Regions from separate parts of the Paenibacillus sp. T2-29 genome, predicted to be linked through region 2. Evidence: riboswitches for the same ligand, from Rfam matches in the RefSeq annotation. Region 2 holds a riboswitch; the other holds the start of a gene.
What was found. A riboswitch is a leader RNA that binds a small molecule or an ion and turns the genes downstream of it on or off. The one in region 2 is predicted to bind cobalamin.
Positions count from the first base shown of each region.

Region 1 (7,320 bases), on a different contig from region 2:
GGCACGAATCGCCTCCAGCGGGGTAATCCGGTAAGGCAGCGTACCGGAATACCAGTCGCGAAACACCTCATTGCCATGCGAACCAATGACCGCTACTTTGCCGCACTGGGTAGGGTTTAATGGCAGAAGTTCTTGCTCATTTTTGAGCAGTACGATCTGCTCCCTCGCCGCACGCAACGACAATTCACGGGCTTGTTCTGTCATTAAAGCCTCCTCGCCGATGGAGGCATAGGGATTGTCTGCCGCCGGATCAAATTCCCCCAAACGAAAACGAACACGGAACGTATGGGACAATGCCCGATCCAAGTCTTCTTCTTGTAGCAATCCTTGCTCCAAAGCTTCTCGAATTGCCTGCTTGGAGAGCTCCGCATCATCCGTAATGCTGTCAATTCCTGCGCGAATAGATTCAGCCACGCCCGGCGTATGGGAATCGTAATATTGATGGTCGTTTACAATCCCCATAACATCACCCGCATCACTTACGACAAAGCCGTCCATTCCCCATTCGCCTCTGACAATATCGTTAACACCATGGTACAACGTAGCAGGCGTTCCGTTAATCAAGTTGTAGGAAGTCATCATCGACTGGGCTCCGCCTTCCGTAAAAGGCTTCTCGAAAGCTCTTAGATAATATTCCCGCAGGTTTCGGGGGTCTATGCTGGAGGAGCCGACTCCCCGGTCCACTTCATTATTGTTACCGAGAAAATGTTTCAGTGTCGCAACCGCTTTCAAGTATACCGGATGATCACCCTGTATCCCCTTGACTAACTCCTTCGACAATTCTCCCGTCAAATACGGGTCTTCGCCGTAGGCTTCCTCGTTACGTCCCCATCTTGGGTCACGCTCCATATCCACTGTAGGTGCCCACAGGGTCAGACCGTTCAATTTTGGGTCACGACGATAGTAGGCACGCGCCTCATCTGCAATAACAGAGCCGATCTGCCGCATTAACTCCGTATCCCAAGTACAGGCCAATCCCACAGGCTGAGGAAATGAAGTTGCCTCCCCCAACCAGGCGATCCCGTGTGCCGCTTCCGTACCGTGCTTGTAAGCTGCAACTCCCAAACGGTCAATGGCCGGCTGGTATTGCAGCATAGATTCGATCTTTTCCTCTAAGGTTAGTCGCGACACGAGATCCCGTACACGCTCGTCCAGGTGAATCTTCGGATCTTGAAATAAATATTCGATACCCGTTGTTTCATGACTCAAATCCGTCATCTCCTTAGCTTCATTAAGATGATAAAAAGTCCTCTCACGAAAGCGTTTTAATATATCATAGCGAAAAAGGAGTACACCGGCAACAATACCGAAATCATCCTAAATTGGATGAAGGTTAGACTGCGGCATACGAGAAAAAAAGTTACATTTTCCCTTTCATATATAAAGCTAAAAATGATATTTTTTGGTATAATCAGGATATATCATTGAAGGAGGAAGCGCTGATGAAAAATACCGGAATGACACGGCCTCTGGACCAGTTGGGGCGAATCGTACTCCCAAAGGAAATGCGCACCACAATGGATATCAATATCGGTGATTCGCTTGAATTCTTCGTAGATGAAGAAGGATTTGTATTAAGGAAATACACGGGTGTCTCCTGCAAATTTTGCGGCGCAGTGGATCATCTAACTTATTTTCGGGACAGCTTTATTTGCGCTGATTGCATTCAGTTATTAAAGAACGATGAACATGTACATGCCACAAGCAATGATGCCATCCAGGCTCAAGAACGCACCAAACCGATCCAAGCCAACACAACCTGGCAGCCCAAGCAATCCAGAGTACAGCAAGGTGAAATGGTAAAAAAGCTCCGCAAGCTGATTCAGGAACATCCGAACCTGCCACAAAAAGTGTATGCAGAAATGCTCGATATTTCCCAAGGCCGTGTGTCCCAACTGAAAAAGCTGCTCTAAACCTTCTAAAAGTTTATTTCCCAGTATCATATACGATGTACTTGCAAACCTACTTATTTCGTTGCAACTGCGATGGCCAGGTATAGAGTAAGGCGCATATCTGTGGATGTGTCTCTTATTCTATACCTGGCCTTTTTGTGCTTCCTGCTCCCATCAATGTGACAATAGTCACATACTCTCCATGTCTACGTATATACAATATATAGATCGAAACAATTGGTTATCACTAGATATCATCAATATGTTGTTTTTGTGAAAAATATATATTTTTTACTATATGGAGGGTTTTACGATGAAGGTGCTGGAGGAACATCAATTATACGACATCGGCGAGCGAGTCATTGGGGCACAAGATCTGGACATGCTGCGGGAGAATGCAAATTTAAATGGAGAATCGTTCAGTGGCAAAATGAGCAAGCTTGGCTCGGAATATGCCAAATGGTATGCGCGCTTGCGTGTACTTCCGCCTGAATTGACAGACGCCATTGACCACGGGTATGTATATGTTCACGATTTGGACCAATATGCGCTCGGAACTACAAATTGTATCTTTATCCCATTTGGTCGTTTGCTACAAGACGGTTTCAATACAGGCAATGGCTCTGTACGCACACCACAAACAATTATGTCTGCGATGGCACTGGTCGCCATCATATTTCAGTCTCAACAAAATAGCCAATTTGGTGGTGTCTCTGCCAATAAAATAGATTGGGACCTTGCTCCATACGTTGCTCGTTCCTTCCGCAAGCATCTGCGCAAAGGACTCCGGCTGTTCGAGGAAGAGCTAGACTCCCGTTGGTCTGACGAAGAACTGCATCTAGCCAACACCCATTTGCAAGAAACCTGTCCTCGTTCATACTCATTCGCACGCGAAGAGACGGAGACAGAAACCCGGCAGGCCGCTGAATCGCTCATTCATAACCTGAACACGATGAGCAGCCGGGCAGGGGGGCAAATTCCGTTCACTTCACTAAATTACGGGATGTGTACGTCTGCTGAAGGTCGGCTTGTTTCGCAATCACTGCTGGAAGCCACAATTCGCGGACTCGGCAGCGGGGAAACTCCTATTTTTCCACAACATATTTTCCAATGTAAAAAAGGAGTCAACCAGGCAGAGGGCGATATCAACTACGACTTGTTCTTAAAGGCGGTAGAGTGCTCCAGCAAGCGGATGTATCCCAATTTTGTGAATGTGGATGCTACCTTCAACCTACCCTATTACCGCGCAGATGACCCGGATACCATCATTGCCACGATGGGGTGCCGTACCCGCACCATTTCTGACCGTTTCGGCAGAAATCGTCAGAGCGGCAAGGGCAATCTCTCATTTAATACCATTAATCTGGTACGGCTCGGGATTGAATATGGTATTTGCACAGGTAAGCGTCTGACACCTGACCGTGATCGCTTTGACGCGAGATTGGAAGAGGTTATGCGAATTGCAGTAGACGGTCTAATCCATCGCTATCATATCCAGACCAGCCAGCCAGCCAAAGCCTCGGACTTTATGATGCGCGAAGGGGTATGGGAAGGCGGAAAAGAACTGGCACCTGATGAGAAGGTGGGAAACGTCCTCAAGCACGGTACACTTTCGATTGGTTTTATCGGGCTGGCTGAGTGCATGAAAGCATTATATGGAAAACACCACGGGGAAGATGATGTTGTATACCGTGAAGCACAGCGAATCATCACTTCCATGCGCATGTATTGTGATCGAATGAGTGAGCACTACAATCTAAATATTACACTGTTCGCGACGCCTGCCGAAGGTCTGTCGGGCAAGTTCACATTGCTGGATCAACGTGACTTCGGAGTTATTCCTGAAGTAAATGACCGGGAATATTACACGAATTCCTTTCATATTCCGGTGTATTACAAGCTTCCCGCTGCACGTAAAATCAGCTTGGAGGCTCCGTTCCATAATCTATGTAATGCGGGTGCAATTTCATACATTGAGCTGGACGGTAATGCACGGAATAACCCGGATGCATTTCTTAAAATTGTTCAGTACGCACTTCAACAGAACATCGGCTACTTTTCCATCAACCATCCGGTAGATCGTTGTACGGAATGCGGCTATGAAGGAATTATCGGGACAAGCTGTCCTCAATGCGGCACAGATGAGGAGCACACGCACTTTCAGCGTTTACGTCGGGTAACCGGATATCTGACAGGAGATTATACCGTTCGTTTTAATGCTGCCAAGCAAGCCGAAGTTCGCGACCGGGTGAAGCATAAGTGAATTTGTGCGGCTATATTCCGGAATCTCTGAATGAAGGATACGGCCTGCGCACCGTCGTATTCATTAGCGGTTGTCGCCATGCCTGTCCCGGCTGTTTTAATCCAGCTTCGTGGAACTTCCGCGCAGGGGAGCCATTCACGCCTGAGCGTCAACAGGAGGTTATCCGTGATATCATGGATAACCCGCTGTTGGACGGACTGACTCTCTGCGGGGGAGACCCTTTTTTCTCAGCAGCAGAATGCTCGCAATTTGTACGTGACTTCCGCGCGGCTTGTCCCGACCGAACCGTATGGGCCTATACAGGCTTTGTTTACGAGGATCTGCTCATGGATCCGGAACGACAGGAGCTAGCTCTTTTGTGTGACGTGATTGTAGATGGCCGTTTTGTTGAACAGCAAAAAGATCTGACCCTCCCCTTTCGGGGCAGCCGTAATCAGCGCCTGGTAGATGTCAAAGCCAGTACTCGAGCAGGTTACACCGTTTCATTGACTTAAAGGCGATGTTCTACTTAGCAAGATGCTATACAAAAGACAAGTCCCCCACGATGGGTTGGGATTGTCTTTTTTGCATATAACTAACAGATTCCACTCCAGTTTCTATTACTGTTTCTATTGCACATCCTGTGAGTTTCACTTATGATGGTGAACAAGTATACGAGTGCATAATTATTCGTCATACCTTAATCGCATAGCCTGGAAATAGGTGTCTGTTCTATTCAGATCAGACTTAAAAGGGAAGCCGGTGCAAATCCGGGACGGTCCCGCCACTGTAAACGGGGAATGTTCAGCTACTCATACACCCACTGGTCCAAAGACCGGGAAGGGATGCTGAACGTCATGATCCGCAAGTCAGGAGACCTGCCTATTTTAACAACATCGCAGTACCTACGGAAGATAGGGAGGTGTTAAGAGCAGTCGCCGTATTTTTGAATTTTAATCGCGGAGGCATTCTTTCCCCTACTCATTTTTAGCCTTGGGGACAGAATGCCTTTTTTGGTACGTAAAAATAAACTGGCTACCAGTTAGGAGGAAACCTACATGTCCATTAACGAACGATCTGCATTGTCGGGTTTGATTAGCAGTAATCTGGGTTATCCGCGTATTGGTGGGAACCGGGAATGGAAGAAAGCACTGGAGCGCTTCTGGCAGGGTAGTATTGACGAAAGCGAACTGCATAGTGAGATGAAAAGATTGCGTCTGGAGCATCTGAGCAAGCAACGTGACAAAGGGATTGATCGCATTCCTGTCGGAGACTTCTCCTATTACGATCACGTGCTGGATACATCCGTGATGTTTGGTCTCGTCCCCGAACGCTTCAACTATCGTTTTACAGGTCCAGTTCCTCTATCTGTGTATTTCGGGATCGCACGTGGGCAGAAGGGAGCTACTGCCAGTGAAATGACCAAATGGATGAATACCAATTACCACTACATCGTTCCCGAATTGGCGAACGCGGCTCCGGTGCTCACTGAAAACAAACCATTACTAGCTTATCGTGAAGCAAAGCAGGAGCTAGGCATTGAAGGTAAACCGGTTCTCATCGGTCCCTATTCATTTGTTGTTTTATCCAAAGGCTATGATCGTAAGGATCTCGCTTCTATTATACGAACCTTCCAGCCTTTATACGCCCGAGTCTTGTCAGAGCTAGCAGCAGAAGGCGTTCAATGGGTCCAAATCGATGAACCTGTCCTGACCACCTCATTCCCGGCAGAGGATCTGGAGATTATTCAGGAGGTCTATGAAGCTTTGACCCAAGCTGCACCCTCGTTGAACATCATGCTGCAAACCTACTTTGGCAGCCTGGACCATTATGAGCGTCTGACTGAACTTCCGGTACAGGGACTGGGTCTTGATTTTGTATACGATGATGGCGAAAATCTTCAGCATATATGCCAGCATGGCTTCCCTAAAGGGAAAACGCTGGGTGCTGGTGTCATTGACGGACGCAATATCTGGCGCAGCGACCTGAATGCCGTGGCTGCACTGTTGGACCAATTAGCAGAACAGACCACTGCCGCACAGCTTATCGTACAGCCATCGTGCAGTCTGCTGCATGTGCCGGTCAGTCTGGACGCAGAGCATAAGCTGGACCGAGAACTGGTGCATGCACTAGCCTTTGCCGATGAAAAGCTGGATGAAATCGCAGTCTTGACGGCTGCACTTGGTAAGCACGATCCATCCGCACTTGCCAAGCTTGAGCAAAGTTCGGATGCGGTAGCCCGCTTCAACCGCTCCACGGCAAGGGTACAGACAGCTGCCGATTTGGCCGACCTGCTGACAAAAGAGCCACTGTCACGCAGCGTTCCTTTCGCCGAGCGCCGGGTGATTCAGCAAAATAGGCTGAAGTTGCCCCCACTACCTACGACGACCATCGGCAGCTTCCCGCAAACTGCTGAGGTCCGCAAGGCCCGTCTGCACTATCGCAAAGGAGAATGGTCTGCCGAGCAATATCGGACATTCATCCAACAGCAGATCAAGGAATGGATTGATATCCAAGAGGACATTGGCATAGATGTGCTTGTACATGGGGAATTTGAACGGACCGACATGGTTGAATTTTTTGGCGAAAAGCTGAAAGGCTTTGCTTTTACACAAAACGGGTGGGTGCAGTCCTACGGCTCCCGCTGTGTTAAACCGCCGATCATTTACGGAGATGTGTCGTTCGATCAACCTATGACCGTGGAAGAGACGGCATTTGCTCAGTCGTTAACCTCCAAGCCAGTTAAAGGGATGCTTACAGGCCCTGTGACCATTTTGAACTGGTCCTTTGAACGTAATGATATTCCACGCAGGCAAGTAGCTTTGCAGTTAGCTCTGGCATTACGGGCAGAGGTAGAGGCACTCGAACAAGCGGGTATTAGCATGATTCAGGTGGATGAACCCGCAATTCGTGAAGGGCTTCCGTTGAAAAAAGAACAACAGCAGGCCTATCTGGATTGGGCAGTTCAAGCCTTCCTTGTGACCACGGCCACCGCTCAGCCTGCGACCCAAATCCATACACACATGTGCTATTCCGAATTCCAGGATATGATCCAGTCCATTTCAGACATGGATGCCGACGTGATTTCTATTGAAACCTCTCGTAGCCACGGAGAACTGATTGTTAGCTTTGAGGATCAGGTTTACGACAAAGGCATCGGTCTGGGTGTATACGATATCCACAGTC
Region 1 is NZ_JBREVE010000004.1:102,709-110,028, forward strand. Features, by position in the region: gene ACU1JV_RS13230 (glycoside hydrolase family 3 C-terminal domain-containing protein) at 1-1,209, opposite strand, end outside; gene ACU1JV_RS13235 (AbrB/MazE/SpoVT family DNA-binding domain-containing protein) at 1,443-1,913, shown strand; gene ACU1JV_RS13240 (anaerobic ribonucleoside triphosphate reductase) at 2,206-4,155, shown strand; gene nrdG (anaerobic ribonucleoside-triphosphate reductase activating protein) at 4,152-4,649, shown strand; cobalamin riboswitch at 4,839-5,034, shown strand; gene metE (5-methyltetrahydropteroyltriglutamate--homocysteine S-methyltransferase) at 5,193-7,320, shown strand, end outside.
Region 1: linked by a shared signal. The riboswitch ahead of metE (5-methyltetrahydropteroyltriglutamate--homocysteine S-methyltransferase) and the one ahead of ACU1JV_RS06805 (ABC transporter substrate-binding protein) in region 2 are both predicted to bind cobalamin.

Region 2 (7,320 bases):
TACACGGCTATCCTTCATAATTTCCAGCATCCGTTCACGGGACCTGTAGCTAAACAAGGCATCAGCCGCATCCATCCACCCGTCCAGATGCAGTCCGCCCGTCAACCACACCCAGACAGCAAGGGTAAGAATCGCACATGGCACTGGTGGCAGCACCATAGCCGTAAGCGCCGCAAAGCTCCAAACGATAATGGCAATAACCAAACCAACCAGCGGATAATAGCTTGTACTGCGTTTCAGCAACTCCGGGGAAAAATCCAGCTCCGCCTTGACCGGTAGACGGGATAAAAATTGAAAAGCCGCAGCAACAGCCTGACGTTCACTGCTCATAGCTTATATTCCAACTGTTTAAGTTCTACGGGGATACCCGCCGTTACTAAAAAAACTTCATCACAAAGACGGGCAATCCGCTGATTCATAATCCCGCTCAAATCCCGATACAGCCTTCCAAGCGGATATTCTGGTACAATACCGTCACCGACCTCATTGGTTACGATGACAAGCGATCCCGGATACTGTTCCACAGCTGTTGCCAGTTCATCCATGGCGGCTCTGGCGACAGTTTCACCGTCCTCGCCTGCGGCCAGCAGTACGTTCGACAGCCACAGGGTCAGGCAGTCGACCAGCACCATAGACGCAGGCTGCGACGCTTGAGCGTTGCCAAGTTGACGCAGCAGCTCCGGCAGCGCCTGCGCTTCCTCCAGCGTCTGCCAGTCATACCCGGCAGAATCGCGCTGGAGCCGATGAAGAGCGATGCGCTCCTTCATCTCCACGTCATAGGCTTGGGCCGTTGCAATGTAGCAGGCGCGCGGCGCGCGCGCCATGCATAATCGCTCGGCAAAGCCGCTTTTTCCGCTGCGTGCCCCGCCGGTCACGAGCGCCTTCATCGCTGCGCGGCTCCCTGACCGTCCGATACGCCTGCATCGGCAAAGGTCGCCATTTCGCGCATAATGCGGCACGCCGCATCAATCAGGTGCAAGCTCAGCGCACCGCCCGTGCCCTCCCCGAGCCGCATGTCCAGATGGAGCATGGGCTCCAGCTTGAGCTGGCGAAGCACCGCTGAATGTCCGCGCTCGTCCGAGGCGTGCGAAGCAAGCACGTACGCCGCGCTTGCAGGCGCAAGCGCGCGTGCAGCAAGGGCAGCCGCGCCGGAAATAAAGCCGTCCAGCACCACTGGACAGCGATGTGCGGCTGCGCCGAGGATGACGCCTGCCAGGGCGGCAATCTCCAGACCGCCAACCTTGGTCAGCACGTCCAGCGCGTCATTGGCATCCGGCTGATTCACATCCAATGCGCGGCAGACAACGGCTATTTTACGGGTAAGACCCACCGAATCTACACCCGTCCCCCGGCCTACGATAACTTCCGGCTCAAGCCCGGTGAGCGCACATACAACAGCAGCACTGGCTGTCGTATTTCCAATGCCCAGCTCTCCAGTAACGAATAGCCGTGTACCACCTTTAACCGCTTCTGCTACAGCTTCAGCTCCGGCCAAAACTGCTTGTTCCGCTTCCGTACGCAGCATGGCTGGCCCTTTAGCCATATTCGAAGTGCCCATGCGCACCTTACGATTCACCAAATCCGGGTGAGAAACATCCGCATTCACGCCAACATCTACTACCTGGACATCAGCGCCCGCATGACGTGCCAGCACATTAATTGCTGCGCCGCCTGACAGCATGTTATACAGCATTTGCTGCGTAACCTCAGCTGGAAAGGCGCTAACTCCCTCTTCACACACACCATGATCCGCAGCCATGACCATCACCGTTTTACGATCAAATTCAGGCTTGTCCACACCAGTAATTCCTGCTAACTGGATGGCCAAACTCTCCAGCTTTCCAAGACTTCCAGGTGGCTTCGTTAATTGGTCCAAATGTGCTGAAGCTGCCGAAGCCGCCACTCCATCCGGCTGGGCAATGCTATCGATCAGCTGACGCAGCTTGTCGTTCATATCTTCCACTCCCTGCTCTTTTTTTAGTATGTTCCCATTCTCCTATTGGTCTGCTGTAGACGCAGCGCTTCTGCGCAGCAAGAGCTGCGGCACACCGCTATCGGGATGCGGAAGCATCACAGGCTCAACACCATATACACGACGAATCCGGTCCTCTGTTAGCAAATCCGATGAAGTACCCAATCCTTCAACCATTCCATCCTTAAGTACAAGCAAATTATCGCAAAACTGTGCCGCCAAATTAAGATCATGCAGGACAGCAATGATTGTCACGCCCGTTTCTTGGCGCCATTCTGCCAGCAACTCCATAAATTCAAGCTGATAGCGCAAATCCAGATAGGTCGTAGGTTCGTCCAGCAGCAATACCTGTGGCTCCTGTACCATCACCTTTGCTAATGCTACACGCTGTCGCTGTCCCCCACTCAAGCGGTCCAATGTTCTGTCGGCCAGTGAAGTTAGACTCAATCGCGCTAGGACCCGATCCGTAATCGCCTCCACATCAACTCCCTTTTCCCTGCCTAGCCAGTCCTGATGAGGAAACCGTCCCATTTCTATAACTTCTCTGACGGTGTATCTCACTGGAGGAATTCCCTCCTGCTGGAGTACGGCTACAAGTTGGGAAAGCTCTTTTCTGCTGTAGCTACCGACCTTTTTACCATAGATATGAACACTTCCAGAAGTGGGCTGATCTACGCCAGAAAGCAGATGCAGCAACGTCGATTTTCCACTCCCATTCGGACCAATGATCCCCCACCAAGCTCCTTCGTCTACGTTCCAGCTAATATTCTTCAACACATGGAACTTTCCATAAGCACGGGTCAGGCCTGCTACCTCTAGCGCCCGATCATACACCTTCTGTAATTCACTTTGTTTGGTCACAACAGATCCCCCCTGCGTAGCTTCTTGTTCCGGTACAGGAGATACGCGAAGAATGGTGCCCCAACAAAGGCCGTCATAACGCCCAGAGGAATTTCCATTGGGGCCAACAACGTGCGAGCCGCCGTATCTGCCCAAGCCATAAAAATAGCTCCACCCAGTGCAGATAACGGAACAATCATCCGGTAATCGGGACCTGCCATCAGACGAATGATATGAGGCACAACAAGTCCAACAAAGCCAATGACTCCACATACCGAGACAGCGGCAGCTGTCAGCAAGGTAGATATGATCAGGACAGATAGCTTCGTCGCATCTACATGAACCCCCATATGAGCCGCTTGACGTTCTCCCAAAGCCAGAATATTCAGCACCCGTGCCCGGTTCCATAGAAACACCAGCCCAACGATCACGTAAGGTAAAAGAATTCCCGTATATGACCAACCTCGCAGACTGAGACTTCCCATCGTCCAGTACAATATTTCATTGACTGTTTCCTTCGACATGGCTGCCAGAAAAGAAACAATGGCTCCCCCAAAAAATTGCATCACCACACCTGATAAAATGAGGCTTTGGGTCGGAATTTTCCCACCTTCACGCGCCAACGTCAACACCATCCACAGCGTCAGCATGCCGGTTATAAATGCAACTAGCGGAAGCGTCCATATACCCACAAATGAAAATTGAAGCCCCCAATAAATCAGTACTGCTGCTCCGACCGAAGCTCCCGAGGATACCCCAAGGGTATACGGATCAGCCAAGGGATTACGCAACACACCCTGAAATCCGGCTCCCGCCAGCGCCAGCGCTGCTCCAACCAACATTCCCAGTAACACCCGTGGCAATCTGACCTTCAAAATGATCTGCTCTGAGGATGTATTCCAATCCGGTGTAAACGTATCACCTAACCACGGTAGGTGGTTGATCAAAATACCTGTGATTTGGCTGACCGGAAGACTGACCGAGCCGATGCCAAGACAGAGTAGCAGCGTCAGCAGCAGCAAGACAAGACCTGTCACCCCAAAACCGATCAGTCTACGGTTCATTTGAAAATTTCAGGGTACACGCCCTTAGCCACTTCCTTGAGCCCTTCCGTTACGCGTGGCCCCGGACGACTGATCAAATTATCATCCACGGCAAATACACGATGGTTACGAACAGCCGATATTTGATCCCATCCACTACGAGCTTTAATGATATCGCCGAGGGTCTGGCCTGTTTTGTCGTCCTTCACACTTTTGCTGTACAAAATCACGTCAGGGTTTGCAGCTATAATATTTTCCTCACTGATTTGGTACCACCCCTTCTGCGTAGCACCTACATTTTCACCACCTGCTAATGTAATCAGCTCGTCCATAAACTCGCCTTTACCCACTGTCCAGCCTGGTGAAAACTCGACGTATACCCGCAGCTTCTGCCCTTTGCCGATATTTTTAACTCCTTCTTTCACTTCTGCTACATCTGCTCTCATCTTGTCAGTCACCGCTCTCGCTTCTTTCTGATGATCGGTGATTTTCCCATACAATTCGATGTTAGCTATGACATCTTCAACTGTTTTCGGTTCTGTTTTAAAAATCATAATTCCCATGTCACGCAGCTTAGTCGTAGCCTGTTCACTAAGTGAAATCCCTGCAAAAACAACTTCCGGGTTCGCAGCAATGATCGCCTCTTCGTTCGGTTTCATAATACCGCCCATTTTAGGCTTTTTCGTAGCTGCCTCCGGGTAATCAGAGTAGTCGGATACACCAACAATTTCCTTATCCAGTCCGATAGCGAACAGCGCCTCGGTTTCTGCCGGGGAGACGGAAACGATCTTATCCGGTGCTTTTTTAAATGTAAATTCCTGTCCTGTTGCATCCTTAAGCGTTAGCGGGTAAACCGTTTTGCCCGGAGGCACTTGTGCGGTTACGGTCTGTCCCGGCTGCTGTGAAGAAGCTTGGCCCTCTTTATTTTCTGCATTTTTTCCATTTGCGCCACATGCACTCAGCCCAACTGCCAATATCAGCGCCAATAGACCTGTAGTCCATACCTTTATTTTTTTTCCTGCCATGATTTGCACCCCTTCATACATAAATCGTTAAGAGCGTTACTTGAACTTCATCCGATATTTTCTCATTCCAGCCTTCTTTTCCTATCAAAAACCCCCGCATCCTCATATCAGGACACAGGGGTCACGTTAGCACAGATCGTGCGCAGGCGGGCAGCTTCTTTCCGCATGGACAGTCACTGCGAACACGTCATCCTTTCCTCGAAGGATTATGGTGACAGGCGGACGGGCAGGTATCCTGACTTATGGAAAATGCATGTCCTGATATTCTTTCATATGCTTGGCGGCACATAAAACAGGGCTAATGAGCATGTTTCCATTTACAGTGGCGGGACCGCGTCGGACTCACACCGACTTCCCTTTTAACAACGCAATAAAGGAAAGCAAGTTCCTCACATGGCGCCGACCTCGTCTGCTGGATATTTGATGTAGTGGTAGTCAAGCCGTTCTTTTACTTGATGATTATAGGTTAAAAAGAGTTAGCTTACAACCCAAACAGTCGCTTTATTCGCCTTGTTTAACCTAATGAGAAAGCAATCTTGCTATACAATTGTGCGGTCCTATCAACCTTAACTGAATCCTAAATGCTTCTCCCGGCTTCGGATTCAGACTCCAAAAATCATGGCCAGGCATAAGCATACAAGCCAACTGACGAATTACACCACCATGCGTGACAATCAAAACAGAGGGCGGCGCAGCATTCGACTCCATTGGCTGAACCTCCAAAGCAATGCGCCACGCAAACAGAGAGTCTAGGAATTCACGCAGACGATTCACAAAATGAATCCAAGGCTCTCCTCCAGGTGGGGTGAATTGTTGCGGCTCATCAATCCAAGCGCGATACAACGCCACATCCTTAAGCATGTCATACGTTTTTCCATCCCACTCACCAAAGTGAAGTTCTCGCAGACGTCGTTCCATGATAGGAGGCATAGCAGAGAGGGAACATTCAGACGTCAATGCTGACTCCGGCAAAATGATCTGCAAGGTCTGGCGACATCGCAACAAGTCGCTGCAATAGATTCGAGCAAAGGAATGTCCTTGCAATTTTTTCTGTAAAGTCTTTAACTCCTGCTCTGCTCCCGACAGCAAACCCAAGTCGGCATGTCCCAGATATCGACGTTCCTTATTCCATAAGGTCGTGCCATGACGAACTAGCACGAGCTCCATGTCCCACTGCAGATCTTCTTTAGCATCATTCGGCTTACTAACCTGTTGTGAGTTCGGACTTGGTGCACTTTCTCGCACTCTTTTTCCTTCTGTATCTTGTTTCAAAATCGTGTCACTCCTCACTGCATCCATCCCAAGGCAAAACACCCTGCAGCTCCCATCAAACACAATCCTACAAACATAGTGGATACGGCGAACATCAGCCGGATCGTATGCCGGATATCCTTCGACTCCAGCGGTCGTATCCCTTCGCCCATATATGCCCGAAAGGAGCGTATGCCGTGATACACATTATAGCCACCGAGACGAATCCCTAGGGCACCTGCCACCGCTGATTCGGGAAATCCGCTATTTGGGCTTGGATGCAGACGGGCATCCCGCTTGATTGTCCGCCAGCTTCTTGCAGCATCCAGCCGATACAACCACGACGCTATCACTAGCATAACTGCTGTCATGCGAGCCGGAATGTAGTTAGCTACATCATCCAGCCGTGCCGAGGCCCAGCCTAAATGCAGGTACTTTTCATTTTTGTAGCCAACCATTGAATCGAGGGTGTTTACGGCACGATATGCCAGTGCCAAGGGTGCTCCCCCGATCAGGGCATAAAAAAGCGGGGAAATAATGGCGTCCACGATATTTTCAGCGACCGTTTCGACGGTACCGCGCACAATTTCGGGCTCGTCAAGCTGCTGCGTATCCCTTCCGACAATCATGCCTAGCTCCCGACGTGCCGCAGTCAGGTCATTCGCCTGCAACGCTCGGTATACTGCCATCCCTGCGTCCTTTAGACCTTTGGAAGCAATCGTAGTTGCAATCAGAACAATTTCTACGACGACAGACAACCACGGGTGAATCCAGGCAAGCACACGCAACAGCCCCCAGGCAAGCACAAAGGAACCCCCAGCCACAATAAACGGAAGCAGTATGCCCGCACGTTTCAGTCCTCGGTCACTGCGGACCTTACGGCGAATCGCTTTTTCCAATGCTGAAATGGCATGTCCCATCCCGATGACTGGATGCGGCAACCATCTCGGATCACCGATTAGCCTGTCCAGCAGATAGGCTGCCATGATAACCAAACTAACTATCACGCCGCTCCTCCTCCAGCACTTCACTCAGTGCAGACAGCAGCATATTGTTGGCTTCGGCGTCCTTAACCGCAATTCGAAAATGGCTCGCTGACAGTCCAGGATACATGGCACAGCTACGTATAAGAATCCCGCGTTGTCCAAGCGCCTGCTGAATAGCCGATGCACTCCACGTTCCCGGCGCC
Region 2 is NZ_JBREVE010000002.1:232,764-240,083, forward strand. Features, by position in the region: gene cobS (adenosylcobinamide-GDP ribazoletransferase) at 1-330, opposite strand, end outside; gene cobU (bifunctional adenosylcobinamide kinase/adenosylcobinamide-phosphate guanylyltransferase) at 327-887, opposite strand; gene cobT (nicotinate-nucleotide--dimethylbenzimidazole phosphoribosyltransferase) at 884-1,954, opposite strand; gene ACU1JV_RS06795 (ABC transporter ATP-binding protein) at 1,997-2,833, opposite strand; gene ACU1JV_RS06800 (FecCD family ABC transporter permease) at 2,830-3,876, opposite strand; gene ACU1JV_RS06805 (ABC transporter substrate-binding protein) at 3,873-4,880, opposite strand; cobalamin riboswitch at 5,089-5,303, opposite strand; gene ACU1JV_RS06810 (histidine phosphatase family protein) at 5,400-6,152, opposite strand; gene cbiB (adenosylcobinamide-phosphate synthase CbiB) at 6,167-7,138, opposite strand; gene cobD (threonine-phosphate decarboxylase CobD) at 7,128-7,320, opposite strand, start outside.